3 regions of the Kosakonia sp. YIM B13571 genome follow, and region 3 is predicted to be linked to each of the others. Evidence: predicted binding sites of a transcription regulator. Region 3 holds the regulator's gene; each other region holds the start of a gene.
What was found. Region 3 encodes CRP, which controls carbon source genes, mostly activating them, when cyclic AMP is high. Its sites were predicted from a motif close to ATGTGANNNNNNTCACAT; they were not measured.
Positions count from the first base shown of each region.

Region 1: a site for CRP is predicted at 1,751-1,768, ahead of focA (formate transporter FocA). Genes of this name have one in related genera too.
Region 2: a site for CRP is predicted at 2,715-2,732, ahead of ACFX4O_RS08940 (maltoporin). Genes of this name have one in related genera too.

Region 1 is NZ_JBHZPL010000001.1:266,063-270,184, forward strand. It holds gene ycaO (30S ribosomal protein S12 methylthiotransferase accessory factor YcaO) at 1-1,421, shown strand, start outside; gene focA (formate transporter FocA) at 1,827-2,684, shown strand; gene pflB (formate C-acetyltransferase) at 2,736-4,122, shown strand, end outside.
Region 2 is NZ_JBHZPL010000003.1:104,525-108,646, forward strand. It holds gene ACFX4O_RS08930 (beta-galactosidase) at 1-752, shown strand, start outside; gene ACFX4O_RS08935 (glucose PTS transporter subunit EIIB) at 819-1,136, shown strand; gene ACFX4O_RS08940 (maltoporin) at 1,359-2,624, opposite strand; gene ACFX4O_RS08945 (LacI family DNA-binding transcriptional regulator) at 2,893-3,966, shown strand.
Region 3 is NZ_JBHZPL010000004.1:25,570-29,691, reverse strand. It holds gene ACFX4O_RS11725 (YccS/YhfK family putative transporter) at 1-2,052, opposite strand, end outside; gene crp (cAMP-activated global transcriptional regulator CRP) at 2,099-2,731, opposite strand; gene ACFX4O_RS11715 (OsmC family protein) at 3,036-3,440, shown strand; gene ACFX4O_RS11710 (phosphoribulokinase) at 3,483-4,122, opposite strand, start outside.

The DNA of each region.
Region 1 (4,122 bases), on a different contig from region 3:
ATGACTCCCTGCCGGAAGGCATTCTGGATGCGCGTCTGCGTGCCTACTACGACCCGCAGAACGAACTGGCTGCAGGGATGCTCGTTGATCTGCAATCCGGCAACGATGAGCGCGGTATCTGCGCCCTGCCGTTTACCCGCCAGTCTGATGAGCAGACGGTTTATATCCCGATGAATATTGTCGGCAACTTATACGTTTCGAACGGCATGTCAGCCGGGAACACGCGCAATGAAGCCCGCGTGCAGGGGCTGTCAGAAGTGTTCGAACGCCATATTAAGAATCGCATTATTGCCGAGAGCATCAGCCTGCCAGAAATCCCGCAGGAGGTGCTGGCGCGCTATCCTGGCGTTGTCGAAGCGATTGCTAAACTGGAAGCGGAAGGTTTCCCGATTTTTGCTTACGACGGTTCTCTGGGCGGTAAATATCCGGTTATCTGCGTGGTCCTGTTCAACCCGGCCAACGGCACCTGTTTTGCCTCTTTTGGCGCACATCCTGATTTCGGCGTGGCGCTTGAGCGTACCGTTACCGAGCTGCTGCAAGGCCGCGGGTTGAAAGATCTGGATGTTTTCACACCGCCAACCTTTGATGATGAAGAAGTGGCTGAACATGCCAACCTCGAGACTCACTTTATCGACTCCAGCGGCTTGATCTCCTGGGATCTGTTCAAGCAGGATGCAGATTATCCGTTTGTTGACTGGAGCTTCGCAGGTACGACTGAAGAAGAGTTCGCCACACTCATGGCTATCTTTAAGGCAGAAGATAAAGAAGTCTATATTGCCGATTATGAGCATCTGGGCGTTTACGCCTGCCGTATTCTGGTACCAGGTATGTCCGATATTTATCCGGCGGAAGATCTGTGGCTGGCGAACAACACCATGGGCAGCCATTTGCGCGAAACCATCCTCTCTTTGCCAGGCAGTGAATGGGAAAAAGAGGAGTACCTCAACCTTATCGCGCAGCTTGATGACGAAGGTCATGATGACTTCACCCGCGTTCGCGAACTGTTGGGGCTGGCGACCGGCAAAGACAATGGCTGGTACACGCTGCGCATTGGCGAACTAAAAGCGATGTTGGCGCTGGCAGGCGGCGATTTGGATCAGGCATTAGCCTGGACTGAATGGACGATGGAATTCAACGCCTCGATCTTTAGCGCCGAACGGGCAAATTACTACCGCTGCCTGCAGACATTATTGTTACTGGCACAGGAAGAAGAACGCGAGCCGCTGCAATATCTGAATGCATTCGTACGTATGTATGGTGCGCAAGCAGTTGAAGCCGCCAGCGCCGCATTGAGCGGTGAAGAGCCGTTCTATGACCTGCAACCGGCAGACGGTTCCTTGCAGGCATTCCCGGCGCATCAGTCACTGTTAGCGGCTTACGAAAAATTACAACGAGCCAAACGGGCATTCTGGTCGAAATAGCGACAAGTAGTACGACAATATGTAGGCTTAATGCGTGGTCTACGCTATATTACGGGGCAATTTCATTGCCCCGTTTTATTTATTTTTGGGCGATGACAGCCATATGTAATATTAAAGTTAAATATGGGTAAATATAATTATCCACTCCAACGAATAATGTTACTTCTTATGGCAATTACTCCATTTTAATTAACTGATTTTTGGGAGGTCACATAAAAAATTTCAACTCATTTTGCAATTTTTAAAATTTATTTTTATTTTGATAATCAACAAGTTACTCCGCATTCGTAGAAAAACCACGCTCTTTGCGGTCCTATAAGCCAGGCGAGATATGATCCATATCAAATTCTCTTCTATAATGCTTTGTTAGTATCTCGTCGCCGACTTAATAAAGAGAGAGTTAGTGTGAAAGCTGACAACCCTTTTGATCTTATTCTTCCAGCCGAGATGGCCAAAGTTGCCGAAGAAGCTGGTGTCTATAAAGCGACTAAACATCCGCTTAAGACTTTCTATCTTGCGATTACCGCAGGTGTGTTTATCTCCATTGCTTTCGTTTTCTACATCACCGCCACCACAGGTACCGGCGCAATGCCGTACGGTATTGCTAAACTGATCGGTGGTATCTGCTTCTCATTGGGGCTGATTCTTTGCATCATCTGCGGTGCGGATCTCTTCACTTCAACCGTACTGATTGTCGTAGCGAAAGCGAGTGGGCGTATCACTTGGGGGCAACTGGCCCGTAACTGGATTAACGTCTATGTCGGCAACCTGGTGGGGGCGCTGCTGTTTGTGCTGTTAATGTGGTTATCTGGCGAGCATATGGTCGCCAACGGTGGCTGGGGTTTAAACGTGCTACAAACCGCAGACCATAAAGTACACCACACATTTATTGAAGCCGTTGCGCTTGGCATTCTGGCTAACCTGATGGTTTGCATGGCCGTGTGGATGAGTTATTCCGGCCGCAGTCTGATGGACAAAGCCATGATTATGGTTCTGCCGGTGGCGATGTTTGTTGCCAGCGGTTTTGAGCACAGCATTGCGAATATGTTTATGATCCCGATGGGTATTGTAATCCGCAACTTTGCAAGCCCGGAGTTCTGGACCGCAGTTGGTTCCAGCCCGGAAAGTTTCTCTCACCTGACCATTATGAATTTCATCACTGATAACCTGATCCCTGTAACAATCGGGAATATCATTGGTGGAGGATTATTAGTCGGGTTGACATACTGGGTCATTTACCTGCGTGGCAACGACCATCATTAATGGTTGTTTCAGGCAGTAAATAAAAAATCCACTTAAGAAGGTAGGTGTTACATGTCCGAGCTTAATGAAAAATTAGCCACAGCCTGGGAAGGTTTTGTAAAAGGCGATTGGCAAAACGCAGTAAACGTACGTGACTTTATCCAGAAAAACTACACCCCGTACGAAGGCGATGAGTCCTTCCTGGCTGGCGCTACTGACGCGACCACCAAACTGTGGGACAAAGTCATGGAAGGCGTTAAACTGGAAAACCGCACCCACGCGCCAGTTGATTTTGACACCTCCGTTGCCTCAACCATCACATCTCACGACGCTGGTTACATCAATAAAGCGTTAGAGAAAATTGTTGGTCTGCAGACTGAAGCTCCGCTGAAACGCGCAATCATCCCGTTCGGCGGCATCAAAATGGTTGAAAGCTCCTGCAAAGCGTACAACCGCGAGCTGGATCCGCAACTTAAAAAAATCTTCACCGAATACCGCAAAACCCATAACCAGGGTGTATTCGATGTTTACACCAAAGACATTCTGAACTGCCGTAAATCCGGCGTTCTGACCGGTCTGCCGGATGCTTACGGCCGCGGTCGTATCATCGGTGACTACCGTCGCGTTGCGCTGTACGGTATCGACTATCTGATGAAAGACAAATACGCACAGTTCCTGTCTCTGCAATCTGACATGGAAAATGGCGTAAACCTGGAAGCAACTATCCGTCTGCGTGAAGAAATTGCTGAACAGCATCGCGCACTGGGTCAGATCAAAGAGATGGCGGCAAAATATGGCTGTGATATCTCTGCTCCGGCTACCAACGCTCAGGAAGCAATCCAGTGGACCTACTTCGGTTACCTGGCCGCTGTTAAGTCTCAAAACGGCGCTGCAATGTCCTTCGGTCGCGTATCCACCTTCCTGGACGTGTACATCGAACGTGACCTGAAAGCAGGCAAAATCACTGAGAAAGACGCTCAGGAAATGATTGACCACCTGGTCATGAAACTGCGTATGGTTCGCTTCCTGCGTACACCTGAATATGATGAACTGTTCTCTGGTGACCCGATTTGGGCAACTGAATCTATCGGTGGTATGGGCGTTGATGGCCGTACACTGGTTTCCAAAAACAGCTTCCGTTTCCTGAACACTCTGTACACCATGGGCCCGTCTCCGGAACCGAACATCACTGTTCTGTGGTCTGAAAAACTGCCGCTGAACTTCAAAAAATTCGCTGCAAAAGTCTCCATCGATACTTCTTCTCTGCAGTACGAGAATGATGACTTGATGCGCCCGGACTTCAACAACGATGACTACGCGATTGCATGCTGCGTAAGCCCGATGGTTGTGGGTAAACAAATGCAGTTCTTCGGTGCGCGTGCTAACCTGGCGAAAACCATGCTGTACGCCATCAACGGCGGCGTTGATGAAAAACTGAAAATGCAGGTAGGTCCGAAAT
Region 2 (4,122 bases), on a different contig from region 3:
AGCACTATCGACCGTTCTGGGAAAAAGGTATTGCCGTTGACGTAATCAATGCTGATGCCGATCTCAGCCGTTATCAACTGGTGATTGCACCGATGCTGTATATGGTGCGCGACGGTTTTGCCGAGCGCGTAGAGGCGTTTGTCGCGGCGGGCGGTCATCTGGTGACCTCTTACTGGACCGGCGTGGTCAATGAAAGTGATCTTTGTTATCTCGGCGGTTTCCCGGGTCCGCTGCGCAAGTTGCTTGGCATCTGGGCAGAGGAGATTGATTGCCTGGACGACAACGAGCGCAATCAGGTACAGGGTCTGGCGGGAAATGAGGCCGGCTTACAGGGGCCGTATCAGGTGCGTCATCTGTGTGAGTTGATCCACACCGAGAGCGCGCAGGCGCTGGCAACTTATCGGGATGATTTCTACGCCGGACGGCCCGCTGTGACGGTCAATCATGTCGGCAAAGGCAAGGCCTGGCATGTGGCGTCGCGCAACGATCTCGCTTTCCAGCGTGATTTCTTCGCCAACATTATTGATGAGCTGGCGCTGCCGCGCGCGTTGCAAAACGATTTGCCGCCGGGCGTTGTTGCCACCGCGCGTACGGACGGTGAAAGCATCTTTGTCTTTATTCAGAATTTTAGCGCCCAGCAGCAGGCAATAACGCTGCCTGGTGGCTATCAGGATTGTTTGTCCGGTTCGTCCGCCAGCGGTGCGCTGTCGCTCGCTCCCTGGGATTGCCGGGTTGTTAGCTGTAAAGCGTAAGTGAACCTTCCGCGCCTGCCCATTCGGGCAGGCGTTTTTTTATCTGCTGATTATCAGGAGACTATTATGGTGAGCCTTAAATCCTTCCTGCATTACTTCTCTGAACCGAAAAACGCGGCCACAACGCCCATGAGTGAAGGGGAGTTGCAGAAAATTCAGCGGCTGGCGCAAGCCTTTGGCGGCGCGCCGAATATTGCGCATGTCGATGCCTGCTTAACCCGTTTGCGCGTCACGGTTAAAGATCTGGCGATTGTCGATTCTCAGGCACTGCAAAATGAAGGGGCGCTGGGGGTGATTATTCTTGGGCAAGAAGTTCACGCTATTTTCGGTAAGCAATCCGACGCGCTGCGTAAATTACTTGATGAGCATTTCTCGTCTCGCTAATAAATAAAAAAGGGATACCTGCATGGGTATCCCGAAATAAAACAGTGGCAACTTTGCTCAGTTCGCGGAGATAAAATAAATAATGATGTTACTCGTTAATAAATACAATGTGGTGCCTTATCTTTTTGCGACAACATAGTTTCCCGGTATTGGTTTATTGAAATAAAAAGCCAGAGTAAACAGAATCAGCCAACAAAGAGATAACGTGAAGGATGAAGTGTATTACCACCAGGCTTCAACCTGAACGCCGAAGTTCCAGGTGTTATTTTTCGTTCCGTCTTCAAATGATTTTCCGTCTTCCGAATCATTTAAATAGGAAGCGAAAAGACGTAACTCAGGACGAGACATAAATTCCGGGCCATCCGCCAGACCGACGGCGAAAGTATATTTCTCGCCGCTCTGTTTGTAATGGGTGCCGTTTTTATAATCATCTTTCTGGTAGAAACCACCGACTTCGCCAATCAAGCGCACATAATTGGTGAGCTGATACTGGGCACGTCCAACCAGCGAAACCAGCCGTGTTTTGTCGGTATATTCGGTGATGTCATTGGCTGAACCGTATGTCAGCACATGGTTCAGCGAGAACTTATCGGTAATCGGAATAAGGCCGGTGTTAATCACACGATAGCCGCTGGCGTCATTCACGTCGTGCCACATGTCGTACCAGCCGCCGCCCTGCGACACCATGTTCTGCGCCAGCCCTTTGTTGGCATATTGCAGCACCAGTTTATTGTAGCCGCCAAACATATCCTGGCTGATTTCACCGGTCACCATTACGCCGTCATCGGCTTCATACAGGCCACCGTAGTCTTTCTGTTTCTTGGTTGGGTTTGGCATGGCGTAGTCGATGCCGAACTCGGTCCACGCGCCTGACCACGGTTTCCAGCCCGCATAACGCAGGTCAATATAGTTGATGTTGACGTCGTTATCGTTATCAACGCGGTAATCGACATCGTTGGCGTCGCCACGGATCCACGCCACGGAAACCGCGCCTGGGCCTAAGGTGTAGTTTTCAATACCCGCGCCGGAACCGGAAATGTTCCAGTATTTGGTATCAATAATGTGCAGATCGTGGCGCTGGTAGTAGCGTTTACCGCCCCAGATCACCGCGTTGGGATCGTTAGGGATAAGCCCCTTGATTTGCAGGTTTAATTGACGCAAACCAAATTGTGCGTCGTCGCCAATGGTGGTTTCGTTGTCGTTGGAGCCATCGGAAACCATGCTGACCATGGTGTCGAGGTAAAAACTCACCTCGTCTTTTTTATACACTTCCGAGCCCAGTTCCACTTCCCCGTAGGTATCGGATTCGTTACCGAGGCGGCCGAGTTTGTTTTTCTGCCACTCCACCTGCCCACCATCGCCCGACACGCCTACGCCACCGCGCAGGTAACCGTGAAAGTCGATAGGCACAGATGAGGCGGCCAGGATGGATGGTGAAGTCAGCGCAGCGGCTAACGCAAGTGTGAGAGTGCGTAGCGTAGTGTTCATATCATTCCTCTTATTGTTTTGTATTACGTTCACATAAACGCTGTCATAAAATGCCTAAATGTAAAAACAGGCAAACTAACGATTGCGAATGTGTGATTAAGTGCAAATAAATCAGCGTTTTTTGTTACAGGTAGCGAATTCCTTCACAATGTTCGCTATTGTGAGCGTGATACTTATTTGGCAAAAAAGAGGCGAGGGAAAGTGTGGTAAGCGTTTTTTTAGACAGCCCCTGTTACAATTGGCGCATAACAACATAAGGAACCGGACCATGAAGTCTAAAAGTGCGACGTTAGAAGACGTTGCCCGCCATGCGGGTGTCTCCTATCAGACCGTGTCCAGGGTACTCAACAAATCTGCCAATGTATCCGAAGCCACGCGTCTCAAGGTGGAGAAATCCATAGAGTTATTGCGCTACGTACCTAACAGGCTGGCCCAACAACTGGTCGGCAAACAGAGCCATACCATTGGGCTGGTGACCACTTCGCTGGCACTGCATGCGCCATCGCAGGTGGCGGCGGCAGTAAAACGCTATGCCAACCTTGATGGTTACCAGGTGCTGATCTCGATGATCGATGAGAACGTCAATCATGATATCCAGGCCGCTATCAACGAATTGAAATCACAGCTCGTCGATAAAGTGATTATCAACGTACCGTTGGAGACCGAGCAGGCGCAGCGCATCGCCTCTGACAACGATGATATCGTCTGCCTGTTTCTCGATGTTGACCCTTACAGTTCGGTGTTTAACGTTTCGTTTAACCCGGCAGACGGCACCCGCGCCAGCGTCAAACACCTTTACGATTTGGGGCATCGGCAGATTGCCTTACTGGCCGGACCGGAGAGTTCGGTCTCGGCGAAGCTGCGCCTGAAAAGCTGGATCGAAACCCTGAACGGTTATGGGCTGAAACCAGTGATGGTTTTTCACGGTAACTGGGATGCGCAAAGTGGTTATGCCGGTGCGCTACAGATGCTGCGCGAAACGCCAAACTTTACCGCCGTGTTGGTAGGTAACGACCAGATGGCGCTCGGGGTACTAAGCGCGTTTCATCAGCACCAGGTGGCGATTCCCGGTGAGAAGTCGGTTGTCGGTTATGACGACACCTACGAAAGCTCGTTCTTTTACCCGGCGCTGACCACCGTCTCGCTGGATCTCGATTTACAGGGTAAGGAAGCTGTCCGGCGGCTGCTCGATAGCGGTCACGGCGACGCCACGCGCAGTTCTTCCGTGTTGCCCGCGCGGCTCATTGTGCGCCATTCCACGGGCGTGCAGCAGGCGCAGGGCACCAACCTGCAAGAGATCTCCCAGCAACTGCAAGCTATTGCGCACAAGTTGTGGAAATGATCGCGCTTTAATGCCACCAGTCATCCGGCACCTGCGCCGGGTGACATCAGTGCGCCAGTTCACCTTCAAATCCATTATTCCGTGTTTCAGTCATGTATATAATTTCGGTCTTGCGCTGAGGCTACATTTATTTTTCGGATTTTTAATTTTATTAAT
Region 3 (4,122 bases):
AATGCCGTGATGCGGGCGCTGACGCCATGCTACCGACGAAATGGTGTGCATGGTGTTCAGATGCCCGATAATCCGTTGTAAATGCTGCTCCAGCGTGCTCATTGGCCCGTGCGTTAACGTTTCCGGGGCTTCGAGGATATTCACATCGCCGGATTCTCCCGGCCCGTCATACTCCAGCCGCTGTTGGCAGCGCTGCAGGGCAATTTCGCAGGATTGCAAATAACGTTGCGCCAGTTCCGGCGTCAACATCGTATGTTCGCGCGCCAGTGTCGTCATCGCATTGATATGCTCAACGATAAATTGGCTGTGCGTTACCCACAGTTTCATATCTTCCAGATAACGCGTATTAAATCCCGGTTCCTGCATGGCCTGGTTTAGCGAGTTAAACAGGGCGTTATGCGCCTGGTTTACGCGCATACGTTGCCAGGCAAGCGGTGTTGGCTCTGGGTTATCGCTTAGGATCAGGCGAATCGCTTCCTGATCCGTTTCCAGCGCATCATGCGCATTCTGACGCAGCAAGCCACTTTGCCACTGCGGCCACAGCCAGACCATGCCGCCGAAGGCAATCAGGCAACCAATCAACGTATCAATAAGCCGGGCGACGATAAACTCCTCACCATTTAGCGTCAGCAACTGCAAGGTGTAGACGGCGGTAATGGTAAAACCCACCATCGCCCAGCCGTAGTTTTTCCGAATAATGAGATAACTGACCAGCGTAATCATCAGCATCGCGGCCAGCGTAAAACCGAGCGGAACATGAAAGTGCAGCGTTGCCCCCGCAATTACCAGCCCCGCAAGGGTTCCCGCCGCCCGGTGGACAATGCGAACGCGCGTTGCGCCATAACCGTTTTGCGTGACAAACATCACCGTCATCATGATCCAGTAGGGTTTCGGTAAATGCAGGGCGCTGCCCATCAGGCTGGCGATGCTGAGCATTACGCTTATCCGCGCGGCATTACGCAGCGCTGCGGATTTCAGTGATAAATAACTTTTCAGGGCTGGCAAAAGGGGTAAGCGCCGCTGCTTTTCCGCCATCAGATCGCGGGCATAGAGCGGGCGCTGAGTGCGCAAGACGCGAGCGATACGGCTAAAATGCCAGGCGCAGAATTGCCCGACCGGGTTATCCGGGTGCTGGCGGGCGATTTTTTCCAGCGCGCCGATCTGCTTATCCATGTTGAAGCGAGTAGGGTAGCGATGGTAGAGAATGTCATCAGCCAGGATGCGCAAGCGAGCGGCGACCGTCTGCGCATTCCAGCGGATCACCTGCTCGGCGTGGGTTTGTTCCACCAGTTTTTGCACTTCTTCCGGCTGGTGCAAACTCACCGAAATGTGCTCTTGTAGATCCAGCGCTACCTGGAAAACCCGCAGTAGCCGTTTGTAATCGTTGTGCTTATTGGCGGCCAGCATATGCAGCTGTTGATAGCTCTGGCTTATCATATCCACCGCCTTTTGCTGGCGGGCGAGCAACGGCGGCAGCGCTTTTTCCGGGTCGGCGTGCTGCGTCAGCAGGCTGTATTTCGCCTCGCAGTAATCCGCCAGTTGCCGGTAGAGCAGGCTGAGAGATTCGCGCAGTGGTTGCTCTCGCCACATCCAGAACCAGAACCAGTTGAACAGCCCGTACCACAGCGTGCCCAGCGCATAGATAAGCAGCGGCTCCCATACCGGCATATTACCGGCAAGGCTGAGCGTAAAGATGGCGGCAATGAGCGAAGCCGGGAGCAGGCGACCGTGCAGCGCGCTAATTTCGGCGGTCACGCCTAAAACCAGCGTCAGCCCAGTGAGGATCAACGGCAATGGAAGATCTTTCGCCAGCAATAATTGAACCGCCAGGCTGCTGCCAGCAAACAAGCTTCCGCCAATGATCAGGCGCTTGAAAAAACGTTTATGTGGCGTATCAAGCCCGGCGATGTTGCAGCAGGCGGGAACGAGGGAAAACAGCAGACCTTGTTGCAGATGGCCGGTAACCAGACCAATGGCCACAGGCAAACATAACACCAGCGTCTGTCGCAGTGCGTAGTTGATTTCGGGATGATAAATCAGCCTGCGCCACATGAGGGAAGAAAAACGACGCAGCGCGTAAGCTGCGCCGTTTTACAGATTAACGCGTTCCGTATACGACGATGGTTTTACCGTGGGCGGAGATCAGATTCTGATCTTCGAGCATTTTGAGAATGCGGCCCACTGTTTCACGGGAACAACCGACGATCTGACCAATTTCCTGGCGAGTAATTTTAATTTGCATGCCGTCCGGGTGGGTCATTGCGTCTGGCTGTTTCGCCAGATTTAATAGCGTTTGCGCGATACGGCCGGTTACGTCAAGGAAGGCAAGGTTGCCCACTTTTTCTGAAGTGACCTGCAGGCGACGCGCCATTTGTGAGGAAAGACGCATCAGGATATCCGGGTTAACCTGGATTAACTGACGGAATTTTTTGTAGGAGATTTCAGCCACTTCACAAGCAGTTTTAGCGCGTACCCATGCACTGCGCTCCTGACCCTCTTCGAACAGGCCCAGTTCACCGATAAAATCTCCCTGGTTCAGGTAAGAGAGGATCATCTCTTTACCTTCTTCATCCTTGATCAGCACTGCCACTGAGCCTTTAACGATGTAATACAGCGTTTCCGCTTTTTCACCCTGGTGAATCAGCGTGCTCTTCGACGGGTACTTATGAATGTGGCAATGAGACAAGAACCATTCAAGCGTCGGGTCTGTTTGTGGTTTGCCAAGCACCATGCGCGATTATCCTCTGTTATAAGCTGTCTCAGACACAGGATGAGCCCCTACGTCTGGGGTTGCAATCTAAGCTTCCCGCATCCTGGGAAGCGGACCGTCAGCGTCATCTGCGGTCTCTAAAGTATGATGTCATGCATACATGCGTAACATCCATTTATCTCTGTAGCATCCAGAGTGTTTTAGCATAGCTTTTACCGCCTGTCTCCTGGTGTCTCGCTTCAGCATGACGCAGGTCGCCTTCCGTTGCGAGTTTTGTTATGTACGCGTAATCTGTAAAGAAAATTGCCACTCCGGAGTGAAGAAAATGCAGGCACGTGTGAAATGGGTTGAAGGGTTAACGTTCCTTGGTGAGTCCGCATCGGGTCACCAAATCCTGATGGACGGCAACTCCGGCGACAAAGCGCCAAGCCCGATGGAAATGGTGCTGATGGCGGCGGGCGGATGCAGTGCCATCGATGTGGTTTCTATTTTGCAAAAAGGGCGTCATGACGTGACCGACTGCGAAGTGAAGCTGACCTCAGAGCGTCGCGAAGAAGCGCCGCGCCTGTTTACCCACATCAATTTGCACTTTATCGTCACCGGAAAAGATCTGAAGGATGCGGCGGTTTCCCGCGCGGTGGATTTATCCGCGGAGAAGTATTGCTCCGTGGCCTTGATGCTCGAAAAAGCGGTGAACATCACCCACTCTTACGAAGTTATCGAAGCCTGATGCGAAAAGCCCGGCGGCGCGTTGCTTACCGGGCTTTCTACATTATTTGATCTTTTTGCCTTCCATCAGCCGTTGCACCAGCGGCGTCATAATCAACTCCATCGCCAGCCCCATTTTCCCGCCAGGCACCACCAGCGTATCCATATGCGAGATAAACGAGCCTTGCAGCATCGCCAGTAACCACGGGTAATCAATCCCTTCCAGATTACGGAAGTGGATCACCACAAAACTCTCGTCAAGCGAGGGAATGCCTTTCGCCGCAAAGGGATTGGAGGTATCCACCGTTGGCACGCGCTGGAAGTTGATGTGCGTACGGGAAAACTGCGGCGTAATAAAATTGATGTAATCCTCCATCGAGCGCACGACAGAATCCATCACCGCTTCACGCGAATGCCCGCGCTCGCTGGTATCGCGGACAAGCTTTTGAATCCATTCCAGATTGACGATCGGCACTACGCCCACCAGCAAATCCACATGCTTTGCGACATCGTTTTGCGGGGTCACTACACCGCCGTGCAGACCTTCATAAAACAGCACATCGGTCGGCTCAGGCAGCGGTTGCCAGGGTGTAAACGTGCCCGGTACCTGGTTCCAGGGAACGGCTTCATCGTAGGTGTGCAGGTATTTGCGCGCCTGGCCTTTGCCAGTTTGACCATATTCGCTAAACGTCTGTTCCAGCAGG